3 regions of the Acetobacter sp. DmW_125128 genome follow, and region 2 is predicted to be linked to each of the others. Evidence: riboswitches for the same ligand, from Rfam matches in the RefSeq annotation. Region 2 holds a riboswitch; each other region holds the start of a gene.

Region 1 (4,661 bases), on a different contig from region 2:
ATGTAACGCTGACAAAACACGCCATCTTTTACATTAGCATCGTGTTCGGGATCACCCCATGCTGCAAAAACAGATTTTACAAAATCCGGATCTAAATATGCCAAAAACTGACGATACAGCTTTGTATCAAGAACAGGCTTTAAACTGCCACCAACAAGTGCTGCGGCAAGGGCTTTTGCATCAGGAACATTTTCTGCTCCTGTATGATAACCTGCCTTATACAAGAGCGTGAGAATGGAAGATGTAGATGCAAAACCATCTAACCCCACAGCATGCGCTATATGGGCCCCAGATTTTTCGAGCCCTGCACCTGGGTAGTCAGATAGAATAATAGATATTTTTTTGTCTGATTGCGCAATTTTCCGCAATTTAGCCCATGCAATTGCACGGCCTGCCACCAACTTTATACCCGGTTTATAAGGTTCTCTAAATGCAGGCTGTCCGGGCTGTGCATCTTTTCTGAAAGAAATTGGAAATGTTGCAATTGTGCCGTCCAGTTCTGGCAATACCACTTGCATGGCCATATCCGCCCGCGCCAGACCTCGTGGACTTTCTTGCCACAAATCCTGTGTGCACCCCGGCTGCAGAAGCTGCAAAATAGGCGCATCGGCCACATCCAATGGTGAAAAACCATTCTGGCTTCGTGCAGAAAAACACGTTGCATCCAGAACAACATCAGGTTTTACACGTTGTAGATAATAGCTTACATCATCAGAAACGTTAGGATCTTTCAAAGATGTAACATATACAATATCTACAGCACAGCCACGTTGCGCCAGTTCTTCTGCCAAACATTCCGGCCCTGCCACGTCTCCTACCAGCAAATGCGCGCGATAAAGAAGTATCACTGCTTTTATCTGCACCTGAACTGGCATGACGGTAGTAGGATAAGAACGATATACGCCCCATGCAGGCAATGCTTTAGGATGTGTCCCTTTATCTTCCTGCATCCCTGCCAGTGCAGACATAACTTCCAATGCTGCGCAGATGTTATCCGGCCCTCCTTGTTGGAAAAAACCGTTTAACCGCGCGTAATGTTCTGCGGAAATAGTGGAAAGTTCCGCCAGCCGTCCATCATCTCCGGTATGTACTGCCTGTTCCAGCACATCAGAAACAGAACTTTGTGACGTATCACCGGGTAACAAAGCCAGCGGCACGCCTGTTTCACGGCTCCATGCCGCCAGTTCTTCTGCCCCATAACGCCAGTAATCCAAACCACCCAACAGCCGCACCACAACACAGCGCGCTTTTTGCAATGTGGTTTCAATGTACAAATCGATCGACATAGGATGGCGTAATCTTGCCAGGCTTGTGACCTGCAAGGTGGGAAGCACTATGCCTTCTTCAGTTTGAGCACGTAGCAAGGCTTCTGCATGGCGCAGGGCCAGAAGATCACTTTCTGTAAAAGAAAGTACAACAAGATCAGCAGAGGGAAGATTAAGATCCTCTGCCATTTCCTGTTCATCGAGCGTCCGGTTGTCCCGCACCAAAAGATGCATAAGCCTACTCCGTCCTTAATCAGGCCGTTACCAAGGTGCCGCCAAGAGCCTTGGCTATGGATGCAGCATCCAGCCCCTTTTGCCCGATCACGACAATGCGGCCTTCTCGTTTTTCGTTAGCGGAAAGAGGACGATCAAATTCGTGCCGGAAACGCACCCCCACACCCTGCACAGCCAAACGCATAGCCTTGCCTGCTACCGCTGCAAAACCTTTCATGCGCAGTACATCATAACGGCGCGCCGTATCCTGCAAGAGCGTTAAAAACTGCTCGACGCTGTGCTGCTCAGGCACGCGCACGACAAAACTTTCAAAGTCATCATGTTCGTGTTCGCCATCCTCTGCATCATGATGAGAAGGACGCGCAGCCAAGTCTGCTTCTGCCGCTGCCCCAATCCCAAGCAATATGGCTGGATCCACCTTGCCTTCTGTGGCACGCACAATCTGAACTGGGCGTGGTGCCGTGTGGCGGATTTCATCTTCAACACGTGTCAGCGCATCTGCATCCAGCAGATCTGTCTTGTTCAACACCACAAGATCTGCGGCATTAATCTGATCTTCAAAAACTTCTGCTAATGGGTTGTCATGATCCAAGGAAGGATCTGCCGCACGCTGCTGGGCAATAGCTTCAGGATCATCTGCAAAACGGCCTGCTGCCACTGCTGGTGCATCTACTACCGTTATCACGCCATCAACTGTCATGCGGTTACGCACTGTTGGCCAACCAAAAGCCTTGAGCAATGGTTTAGGCAGTGCCAAACCAGATGTTTCAATAACCACATGTTCCGGTGGATCAGCCCGATCTAGCAGAGCTTCCATGGTTGGCAGAAAATCATCTGCTACCGTGCAGCACAAGCAACCGTTGGTCAGCTCTACAATGTCATCTTCCTTGCAGCCTTCCACTCCGCATCCGCGCAGGATTTCCCCATCAATGCCAAGGGAACCAAATTCGTTCACCACCACGGCAATACGGTGCCCTGCAGCACGCTGAAGCAGATTACGCAAAAGGGTTGTTTTACCTGCCCCTAAAAAACCAGTGATAATGGTTACAGGCACGCGAGATGCGATTGTCATGAAGGCTCCTGTTCATCATAAAGTTGTGCGGGAACACGCCCCAACACCATATTGGAAAGAGATGCCGGACGGCGCGAAGGCATGACTGTTCCCCGCGCAGACTTTGCATAGAGTTGGGCATAAGACAGCAGATCTTCTGCTTTTTCTGTACCCAGATGTCCTAATAACCATGTCCAACGCTCTGGCATAGCAATGGCTGCAGTGCATCCGCGATCGCAGGCTGCCAAACACTGAACCTGACGCAGCAGAACGGGAGCTTCCTGCCCAGTAGCTTCTGCTTCCTGCACCAAGGCCTGTAAACGTGCATATAGCTGGGCACCCGGCGGTTGATCCATAGCAGGCCCACCGCGCCGACACGTGACACACACATGCAAAACAGGACGATTCTGAGGTGATTTTTGAGAAGAATCGGGAGCTTCGGCCATGCTGTATCCCTGAAATAACCGCCATTCTCAAAGAACAGCCGCTTGACGGGGTGCAGACACCCGGCGCCTCTACCTCAGAGATAAGCAGAGGAAATATACCCTATGGTACATCTATGCCTGCCGGGCACCCCGCCAGCAGCAACGCCAGAACTTAATAATAACTAAGGCCCACCAACATGCTTACGCATACTGGCACCAATGGCAGGTTTCCTGGCTTGTACCCACATATACCCCAGCCTATAGGCCAGAACATAAAACGGCGCTCCCTACCTTCCCAGCCTGCATGCAGACCAGTGGTTGAGGCCCGAAAGCCCTTACGGAACACCATGGGTCACTTACAGTTGCGGGGGCAGCGACGGCCTTGCACCGTTCTTCCCTTTTCATCCCGTAAAGGACACCATTAGCCGGTGCACAATGCGCATAAGCGGCCTTTGCTTTCAACCCGCAGTTTTTATGACCTCACAACTTTAAGCTCTACCATCCGAAACAGGATTGAGGTTTCACGCTAATGTTCCTGTGCTTTGTAGCTTTATTTCCATTATTGACGCGCAAAACAGCTATGTTATATTCGTATGAATATACTTTATATATCAAATATTCTTTAGCTAACTAATGAGGATTCCATGACTTCTCCACGCGTTCTGCCCACACTGGATGAAACGCGTTTTTCAGACATGGCGCTTACCTTCCGTATTATGCGGTTAGCCACAGTCTGGCGCACGCAACTGGACAGGGCCTTGCGCCCCCATGGCATGACATTAGCCAGTATGCGCCCGATGGCTTATTTGATGATGATGCCCGATGGAGCCACGCAAAGTGATCTTGCAGCCGCCATGAACGTGGATTGTTCTGCACTGGTGCGTATTCTGGATTTGTTGGAAAAACAAAAGCTGATCACACGCCAACAGGATATGCAGGACCGGCGCGCCAAAAAGCTTGTGCTCACACCTGCAGGGCAAGAAAGATGTGTGCTGTTTCACACTATTTCTGCACAGCTTGAACAGACTGTCCGCCAGAACCTCACAGAAGACCAAGTGCGTAGCTTAATTCATGATCTTTCCTGCATGCTGGAAACACATCATGAACGCTAGATCCGAGCAAAGCAGTAACACACTATCTTCCTTTAACGCTGTGTTCTCCCGCTGCTTACCTGCCCTTTTTTCTGATGAAGCCCAGTGGAATGCCTTTAAGGCTACCGCAGGCTATTCTGCCCGCGTCTTTTTATGCATTGGCATTGCCGTTTTTCTGGCGTTCATGTTCCAGCTTCACTCTCCCCTCAGTGCAGCCACAACTGTTCTTATTGTGGCAAATCCAACTGTAGGGGCTATGGTTTCCAAAAGCGTATGGCGTGTTATCGGCACAGTTATTGGTGCCGTTATCAGCATTGGCATTATGGCTATATTTGTACAGTCCCCTGTTCTGTATTTTGCGGCTCTTTCTGTTTTTGTCGGAATAGCCTGCATGGTCGCCACATTCCTGCGCTTTTTTCGCGCCTATGCTGCTGTATTAACCGGTTATACAATTGTTATTATTGCCGCACCTGCTTTTGCGGACCCAGACAATATTTTTCTTTCTGCAATGGGGCGACTTTCTGCCGTAGTAACCGGTGTGGTGGTAACGGCTTGTGTATTTATGGTAACAAGCCCCCGTAAACCCAGTGCGGTG
Region 2 (4,661 bases):
AGCGTCTCTGATGAGGAAAGTCAGTTCGGCTGTCCGTGTTGTATAAACCCGTGGTTCCGTTGATCTGGACAAAATACTGTTTGAACGGTGAAACGATCCATACATCATGCCCTTGTCAGAGATATTCTGTCTTATCTCCAAGCACCTGAACGTCTGGCCCTTTCAAAGGGCGAACGTCTCACCCGTTTTGTGGATTTTCTTTCAGAACATCACAGGATTATTGTTTGCCGAAAGCAGGAATGTCGGAAACGACTGCGTCGGTTCGAGCACATTCTGGACATGGCGTGCCCCACGACCAATAAAGCGCGCGATATTGGAAAACTGATCACGACGGTGGAGGAAATCTGCACACACCCTTTCACACCAGCCACTCTTCAGGATGCTTTGGGAGTTTCCAGTCGGGAACGTATCAGATGGACGCGTGACGGCAAGCTTCGGCCGATTGGAACGAAAATGATAAAGGATCGAGGGCGTTTCTCGCTGGCTTTATACAGTGCGGAAGACGTGGTGAGACTGCTGATGGCTCCGGAAATTCTGGCATCATGGAGGGCAAGACCTGTGTCCTGCCCTCCATGATAGAAACCCGCAGAGCTACCTAGCCGACCGAAAGTTCTTTTCGAACAATTTCCGCACCTGCGCCCAGAGCACCCAGTTTTCCACGCGCTACATCACGCGGTAACGGTGCCATACCGCAATTGGTGCAGGGGTAAAGCTTGTCAGCATCAACAAACTGAAGTGCTTTTCGCAGAATATCGGCGACTTTTTCAGGCGTCTCAATGGTTTTGGTGGCCACGTCAATGGCGCCAACCATGACCTTTTTTCCACGAATGAGTTCGATCAGATCCATTGGAACGCGGGAGTTCTGACATTCCAATGAAATCAGATCGATATTGGATTTTTGCAGTTTGGGAAAGATCTCTTCATACTGACGCCACTCTTCCCCAAGAGCATTTTTCCAATCGATATTGGCTTTGATGCCGTAACCATAACAGATATGAACTGCTGTCTCGCACTTCAGCCCTTCAATAGCTTTCTCTAATGTGGCAATGCCCCAGTCATTGACCTCATCAAAGAAAACATTGAAGGCGGGTTCATCGAACTGGATGATGTCGACACCAGCCGCTTCCAGTTCTTTTGCTTCCTGATTGAGAATTTTGGCAAATTCCCAAGCGAGTTTTTCACGGCTTTTGTAGTGGCCATCATAGAGCGTGTCGATCATCGTCATGGGGCCGGGGAGCGCCCATTTGATAGGTTTCTTTGTCAGGGTGCGTAAAAACTTTGCATCCTCGACAAAAACCGGTTTTTCACGCGCTACGGCGCCGACAACGGATGGTACGCTCGCATCGTAGCGGTTGCGAATTTTGACTGTCTGACGGTTCTCGAAATCGACACCACTGAGATGCTCAATAAAGGTCGTGACGAAATGCTGACGCGTCTGCTCGCCGTCACTGACGATATCAATGCCAGCACGGTTCTGATCGTCCAGCGTCAGGCGAAGCGCATCCTGCTTACCTTCGACCAGCTCTTCCCCCTGCAATTTCCAGGGGGACCAGAGTGTCTCAGGCTGTGCGAGCCATGAGGGTTTCGGCAGGCTGCCAGCCGTTGAGGTGGGGAGGAGTGTTTTCATGAGAGGTAACCTTGTATTTCTGATGGATCAGGCGACGTAACCGGCAGACCATTTTTCGAGAATGTCGTGATATGGCTTGATGAAATGCTCGTCCGTATAGTGTCCCTGTGAGATCGCCAGTTGTGTACGCTCCTCCCGATCGTAGACAATGCGGGTGTTGGAATAGTCCTGATGTTTTAGGCTCGGTTGATAACAGTCAGCCGCAGCAGAATTGGCATTGTAAATTTCAGGACGGTAAATTTTCTGAAAAGATTCCATCACGCTGATGGTGCTGATCAGTTCAAGAGCAGAGTAGTCAGACAGCAGATCGCCAAAAAAATAGAAGGCCAGTGGCGCAGCACTATTGCGCGGCATGAAATAACGAACTTGCATTCCCATTTTTTTAAAATACTGGTCTGTCAGAGAAAATTCACGCTGTTCATACTCAACGCCGAGAACAGGATGCTGATTTTCCGTTCGATGATAGGTGCGATTGGTCGAGACACTGAGGCAGATAACCGGTAATTTTTTAAAATTCTGCTTGTAAGCAGACGAGTTCATAACGCTTTTAAAGAGATTTCCATGTAGGTTCCCATAATTATGGGGAACACTGAATTTGGCTTTTTCTTTATTGTAAGCCGGTAACAACACGCTGAAGTCGTAATCCCGCACGTACGAGGAAAAACTGTTTCCGGCGAGGCCCTCTATCCGTTTGTTGGCGTTTTTATCAACAATTGTTGTGTAGAGGACTTCGATCAGAGGAAAGCTGCCGCTTTTGCCTGCAAAGGCGAGATCCATCTCCACAGAAACGATTTCAAGTTCAAGAGTGTAACGATCTCTGTTGGCATTATCCCAATGCGCCAGATCATTGAACCGGTTGTCTATCATCCGCAGGACATTGCGCAGGTTTTCCTGACGGCTTTTCCCTCTCGCCAGATTGGCAAAATTGGTCGTAAGGCGGGTTCTGTCGGAAGGATGATAGTTTTCATCGAAACGAAGCCGATGGATACTGAATGTCGAATCCTGAATCATTGTTGTTCTGCATCCCTATTTCCACCGTAAACCAGAATGCGGGCACGGGGGCATGGCGTCCCCAAGTTTGTCTTCTGAGTTTTTTAGGCGGTGGTGGTCATCGTCATGGTAGCTTTATGCCTGAACGAACCCGTGAGCAGAAATGATTTGATTTCATCAATACATCAATATTGTTCATGGACTAATGTGGCTGCATTGCTTCGGGAAAAGACGCAGTCAGAAACTGATTGGCGTAATGTTTGTTTTCAGGACATCAGCTCAATCCGGTCTCGGTCTACATGCGAAAAACTGATATCTGCCTTTCGCAGCTCCAGAATGTTCCAGCTTGCACGTGGGATGCGTTTGGCGGCATGGTGCAGGAGCAAACGCTTCAATGGTCCCGCGCGAGCGGGTTAATAGGGAACTCCGTTATGTTCTGGTCAGACAATCGGCCGGAAGCAAAGTCGGAGGCTGCTCCCGCAACTGTAGGCGGTATGCCGCTGGTTCGTTCACTTTGAACGTGAACCACTGTTCTCATAGGAACGGGAAGGTTGGAACCAGTTGGCCATGATCCGTGAGCCAGGAGACCTGCCATTGCTCAGCCACCAACCGTCGGGCGGGATGACCGAAGGGAGGAGAGAATATATGCCTGTCTGCCTCATGCCTCGGTCACTCCTGATGAATCAGGCGATGGACTCTTTTCAGGTCAGGGGGACTTACCCCATCATTTCTGGCCGATATACGAATGACGCTTTTGTGCTGCAAACAGCATTGATCCGTTAGACACTTCAGAGTCAGTCACCGGACAATCATGCATTCTGTCCGATAATTGATAACGGGTACACTTGCTCAGACAAAATGTGAGAGACGACACGATGCTCCATGACGAGGGGTTGTATTGTTTCCTTTGCGCTGAGCCAGTTGAAAAGCCGAGGCAATGGAAAACGAACTTCACCAAATTTCAGATCATTCAGCGTGCGCGGTACAGATTGATTTAAGACGTGTCAGAACCAATCCGAACTTCTGGTATCCTGTCGCATGGTCCCGTGAATTGGGACGGGAAAAGGCAATCGATGTCCGGTTTGCAGGGCAGCATATCGTCGTCGTGCGCCCCAAAAGCGGCATTCCTTATGCTCTGGATGGCCTGTGCGCCCATCGGCAGGTTCTGCTTGGCAAAGGAAACGTCCATGGTGACCTGATAAGCTGCGTTGCTCATGGTCTGAGATATAACCGGGACGGCCAATGTGTTTCGCCGAATGTTTCAGCCGAAGCGCAATGTCTGCGTCTCAAAAGTTGGGCCTGCCGCGAAAAAGATGGGCTTATTTTTGTTTTCATGGGAGACCAGTCTCTTGCGGCGACGACCGCGCTTCCTGATTTTCCAAGGGTGAGAGACAGGCGCTATCGCACGCGGCGCTTCGGGCAGGTGGTGAACTGTCATTACAGTTTCATGCATGAAAACCTGATGGATATGAATCATCAGGTTCTGCACAGTCGGTTGGTCGGGAAAATGAAGCCTCGGTTCCTCGGAATGGATCACGGAGAGGATTTTGTGGAGGCCCGCTACACCTTTGCACGAACCGGCGGCAAACAGCCTTTGAGCGAGGCGCTGATCTACGGCCAGAGACGCCGTGATGGTCGGGATTTTGCCTACCGGGATGTCATGACCATCAGGACACAATATCCTTACCAGATCCTGCGTATTGAAACGCAAGGGATTGAGGAACCCGTGATGGAGTTATGGATCTCTTATGTGCCGCAGGATCGTGAGGAGTTGACCAACCGTGTTTTCGGTCTGTTGTCGATCAAACGACTGAAAGTGCCTTTTTTACTGGATCTTGCCTGGCCAATACTGGTCGCATTCACGGAGCGCGTCTTCTTTGAAGATCGCGAGATTGTCGAGCTGGAACAGGCTGCATGGAAAGACCTCGGTGGAGATCACAATCGGGAAGTCTTCCCGGTTATCAATCAACTTCGTGATCTGCTCAGGCGATGTGGTCAGGCGCCAGAGAGTGTAGAAAAGACGGTCCCATGAGATTGCCTTTTA
Region 3 (4,661 bases), on a different contig from region 2:
GGAATGGCCCCTGATAAGAGGGTTTGTTTTCCAGATTGCGGAAGTTTTCTACAAAATGCTGGCGGTCAACACGTGGGCCAGCTTCCAGCACAATGACGGAAATACCGGCGCGCGCCAGTTCGTTGGCAATAGAACTACCTGCAACGCCTGATCCTACGATCACAACGTCGGCTGAAAGATTTTCTTCGGAGGGCATAAAGCGGGGTATCCCGTAAGATCAGGTCGGTTCGATAACAAGGGCGGAAGCAGAAAGTGCAGGGTGCCCTTTTGGGCGTGCAACTTCTGGTGGCTTGCTTGTCCAGTAGAATGGGCCGCCTGTTGCATAGGTTTTGGGGTAAACGGCATCCTTGGTGATGTCGAACATCAGGGCGGAGCGGTAAACCACCACTTTGCCATCCGCAATACCTCGGTACCAGCCGGTTAGAATTTCGTGGATGACATTTTTAAGTTTGGGATCAGATTTTTCTGCTGCATGAGCAAAGGCAGATGCCGTCGTAAATTTTTCTCGCTCTAGTAGAGTATGCAGGGCGTTAAGTTTATCCTGTCGATCGGCATTGGCATGCACGATATTGGCATATAGGGCCGCACCAATCTGGGGGTTTAGCGTATCTCTATCTGTCAGTCGCTGGGATATCTGCATAAAGTGAGAGAGGTCTTCAGTGTTTGGTGTAGTAGGCGCGGTATTAGCAAGCGCCGCACCTGTTGTGCCTGCAACAGAAAGACCAATACCACCTAAAAGCACATCCCGACGGGACATGCGCAACAGTTTATTCAGGCGCATGGCGTTAGGAGATGAACACCACTCCGCCACAGGCTGCCCCTCGTGCGTTTGTCTCATTCTTCGGATTCTCCCTACAAAACCGGGCTCCGCCTTGTCAGAATGAAACATTGCGGAGAATATCGAGTTCAAAATTACGGGTAGTTTTATAGGGACGGCCTGAGCTTGCAAGCTGTTGTAATGGAATAATAGGTTATTTCATGCTTCGTTGAAGCAGGTATGCTTAGGGGTTAATGTGGCAGTTGTTGCCTATACGGCCATGAAATGGCTGCCAGGTATCTGTTCTACCAAAGAGCTCCAAACCTAAAAAACCATGCAGTTTCAGGGCACCATCGTCCGCTATCCATATAATGGCATCGTAAGTATTTTTGCTCTGAGGATCAAAGATATGACCTTTCCAGTGGTCATGCCGGTCTTCCATGGGATGGAAGCCTTTGAGCATCTGAAGGTTACATTCTGTTTTTCTACGGCCAGAAGCTTCTTCATCTTGCGTTAGGTTTAACCCTACAAGGTTCCCACACATTTTATCGCCACAGGTGTGGATATTGAATACGCCTTTACCGTCTTCCGTAATCCATTGTCCGGTTATGGCTGGTGTGGAGGCGCTTTCTGCATGAGCGTTGGAGGGTATATTGCTCCATGCAAGAAGCAGTGCTGTTAAAAATGAGCTAAAGGCATGTTTATGCATGTTACTGCCTGTTTTGCCGCTGCCGGTTCATCCCGCCCGGTATGATGTGCCTGATGGAGGCAGGTCTCCTGGCTTGGGGATATGGTATGTTAGACCTTTTACCTTCCCAGCCGTGTTTATCGGCCAGTGGCTAGCCGTGACCGGCAGCAGGTCAAACCTCCCCTTACAGTTGCGGGAGCAGCTGCCGACTATAAAGATTCTGCTTCAATTTAAGGCAGAAATCCGTACACGGCATTCCCTTTCAAGCCGCTTGCGCAGCACCATCCATCTGTTCGAATATATATTCTAGCAATAAGCAGGTTTGGTGCCAGTATGAGAAAAGCAAGGCAGGTGAGATGTTTTTGCGCCTCGCTTTGCCTTACAGGGCAGCAATAACCTTAAGCCCTGCCAGAATAGCATTGGGAATAACCGAGGTTTCTCCGGGGCGCATCATGTACTCAAACTCGGATGTAATAACCAAGCCCGGTGTGACAGGAATGCCGTAATATGCTTCCAGAATTGCAGAATGTGTTTGTGGCCCATTGATATAGGGGCCAAGGGGAACGCCCGCAGCTTCCTGCATACGTTGCCCATAGGCCAAGCGTGGGCTGAGTTGGTAATAGGAATACATGACGCCCAGACGATCCAAAGGCCGGTGGGGGATAATACCCAAAAGGGAAGCCCCTGCGTAGAACTCGTTTGAGAATGTGGAGTTACTTGGCGTGTTATGAATGAAGCCAGCTAGCACATATCCGCCAGCCATCTGATGTTCGCCATGGCTGCGATACACCATCTGGTCTGCCTCTATATAAAATGTATCACGCGGTTTGAGTTTGTGCGGATGCACAGAGCCCGCAAAAGCAGCGGGAATGGTGCCAACCATATCGGGGTAAGGAGACGTGTCATGCCCAAAACCGATTTTGTAATGGCCCGGAAGCTTGCGCGTGCCAAAAAACGGTTCCCACGTTAACTCAATGGGAGTTTGAATACCTGTATAAGGCTCATCGCCCCATGCCCAACCTGTATTGTCACGTGCTTTGGGGCCTATGCGATAAATACCAGTGCGCAGGATAAGATCATGTGTTGGCCGAAAGCGCACTGTGCCTCCCCATGATGTTTTGGGGTAAACGCTCCAACCTGCCGGTTCTCGTATAGCCATGGGTGCAGAGCACATGGTCATGAATGTGCACAGTAAAATAGAAGTAGAATAGGTATGTGTAAGTGAAATGCGTCCGACATTGATATTGATACGGTTGTGGAGAAAAGATTTTTCTAGATACAGATCGGCAAGGCGGGCTGCTGCGGGGCCGTGAATACTCCATACTTCTGTAAGAAGTACATTTCTTTCCCCAACATGATCCCAGCCGACTTGTCGGCCTTCACGGTTCATAACAATACCATGCAGGTACCACCCTTGTAGCGGATTCCAACCGGTAAGCTTGCCGAGATCAAACAACATGCTGGCACGAATTTCATGCGTATAATCCATACCTTTTGAAAGACCGCCAGCAAGATTGGCTATACCTTCACCTTTATATGTTAACTCAAAGGTAAAGCCGCGTTCGCTTAGTCTGTCGCGCCAAGGTTTAAGGCCCGGAGCCAGATTGCCAAAGGCCTGTTCAGCAACAAAATACCCCGCACTGATATCCTGCCTGCGTAACGCTGTATTATTATGGTTTAACAGGTAGGAAAGGCTTTCAGTATCAAACAGGGCGTCCAGACGTTCTTCAGCTATCGGGCGTTTGTGTTTTTTTGGTATCTCGGCGTTAACGATAGGTTTTGAAGAAAATTCAGGTTTCTCAAAAGACTTGGTGGTTTCATTCTGTTGAGCGCGCGCAGAGGTAGCGTGAAAAGCAATATCAAATGTGAAAAGAACTGTCCCGATATAAAGCAAGCGAAGAATGGATAAACACTCTTGCTGGTAGCGTGATGTTTTTTGTTCTGAATTTGAAATGATATAAGTTGAGGGCATTGCCCGATCCTCATGGCGCAAGAACGGCCATTGCGTACAAGTAGCATGCAGCAACGGCGCATCTCTGAAACAAGGGGAAAGAAATACAAAGATTAAAGGGAAAGGCGGCTGGGTGCTTTCTCTTTAAAAAATAGATTTTGTAATTTTAGCAAACATTTTTTAGATCTCACGTTTCTTTTTGTTTTTATTATCGCATATTATGGAAATTAAATTACAATCAAAAAGATTCAAGGATTTTTTTCTGTTATAACGAATACTCAAGAAAAAGTTTACAAAATTACACTGTTACAACAAGGTTTATTCTCAATTACAAATACAAGAAATCCGTAGGCAGCCAGAGGAGCTACCTACGTAAAAGAGGTATCAGACTGAAGGTGTTTTTGTAATTTGTGGTTGCGTGTGCAAGGCCTCATGAAGTTGCGTATCATCCAACGCATTTTCCCAGCGTGAGACAACAATAGCAGCAACAGCATTACCAACCAGATTGGTAAGGGAACGACATTCAGACATAAAACGATCAATACCCAGAATAAGCGCCATGCCACCCACAGGCACGCTGGGTACAACAGAAAGTGTGGCAGCCAGAGTAATAAAACCAGCGCCTGTTACACCAGCAGCACCTTTGGAACTCACCATAGCGACTAGCAGCAGGGCAAGTTGTTCCTGAAAGCTTAGGTGCACATCAGTTGCCTGCGCAATAAACAGCGCAGCAAGAGTCATGTAAATATTGGTGCCATCCAGATTAAAAGAATAGCCCATGGGCACAACTAACCCTACAATCCCTTGGGAGCAGCCAGCCCTTTCCAATTTGGCAATCAAACCGGGTAGGGCGGATTCAGAAGAACTGGTGCCCAACACAATCAGCAGCTCTTCTTTTAGAAAGACCAAGAGCCGCAGAATGCTAAAACCAGCTAATCGTGCCACAACACCCAGAACAACGCCTACAAACAGAATGGCTGTAAGATAGAATGTTAGCACCAAGGCAAGTAGGTGCAGAATGGAATGCAGGCCAAACTTACCTACGGTAAAAGCCATGGCACCAAAAGCCCCAACAGGTGCCAGATACATCACCAAACGTACAACCCCAAAAACAAGTTCTGTCAGGCTGTAAAACAGATTAAGGACGGCTTCCCCCGCTTTACCCATTTTGGCCAGACTGATGCCAAACAGGATGGCAACCAGCAGAACCTGCAGAATTTCACCCGATGTAAATGCTCCGGCGGTTGTGGAAGGAATGATCTGCA

The links. Region 2 has a riboswitch for cobalamin ahead of FKW19_RS10625 (Rieske 2Fe-2S domain-containing protein). Riboswitches for the same ligand answer to the same signal wherever they lie in the genome.
Region 1: another riboswitch for cobalamin. It lies ahead of FKW19_RS02450 (DUF1636 domain-containing protein); the one in region 2 lies ahead of FKW19_RS10625 (Rieske 2Fe-2S domain-containing protein).
Region 3: another riboswitch for cobalamin. It lies ahead of FKW19_RS02360 (DUF2147 domain-containing protein); the one in region 2 lies ahead of FKW19_RS10625 (Rieske 2Fe-2S domain-containing protein).

What each region holds. Positions count from the first base shown of each region.
Region 1 is NZ_VHOP01000006.1:31,968-36,628, forward strand. Features, by position in the region: gene cobN (cobaltochelatase subunit CobN) at 1-1,499, opposite strand, end outside; gene cobW (cobalamin biosynthesis protein CobW) at 1,519-2,571, opposite strand; gene FKW19_RS02450 (DUF1636 domain-containing protein) at 2,568-2,996, opposite strand; cobalamin riboswitch at 3,179-3,413, opposite strand; gene FKW19_RS02455 (MarR family winged helix-turn-helix transcriptional regulator) at 3,620-4,087, shown strand; gene FKW19_RS02460 (FUSC family protein) at 4,077-4,661, shown strand, end outside.
Region 2 is NZ_VHOP01000034.1:79,118-83,778, reverse strand. Features, by position in the region: gene FKW19_RS10640 (hypothetical protein) at 88-576, shown strand; gene FKW19_RS10635 (methionine synthase) at 596-1,627, opposite strand; gene FKW19_RS10630 (DUF1852 domain-containing protein) at 1,655-2,638, opposite strand; gene FKW19_RS15965 (hypothetical protein) at 2,884-3,012, opposite strand; cobalamin riboswitch at 2,996-3,228, shown strand; gene FKW19_RS10625 (Rieske 2Fe-2S domain-containing protein) at 3,555-4,649, shown strand; gene FKW19_RS10620 (hypothetical protein) at 4,646-4,661, shown strand, end outside.
Region 3 is NZ_VHOP01000006.1:10,127-14,787, reverse strand. Features, by position in the region: gene FKW19_RS02370 (GMC family oxidoreductase) at 1-196, opposite strand, end outside; gene FKW19_RS02365 (sorbitol dehydrogenase family protein) at 218-889, opposite strand; gene FKW19_RS02360 (DUF2147 domain-containing protein) at 1,002-1,466, opposite strand; cobalamin riboswitch at 1,507-1,746, opposite strand; gene FKW19_RS02355 (carbohydrate porin) at 1,825-3,417, opposite strand; gene dctA (C4-dicarboxylate transporter DctA) at 3,781-4,661, opposite strand, start outside.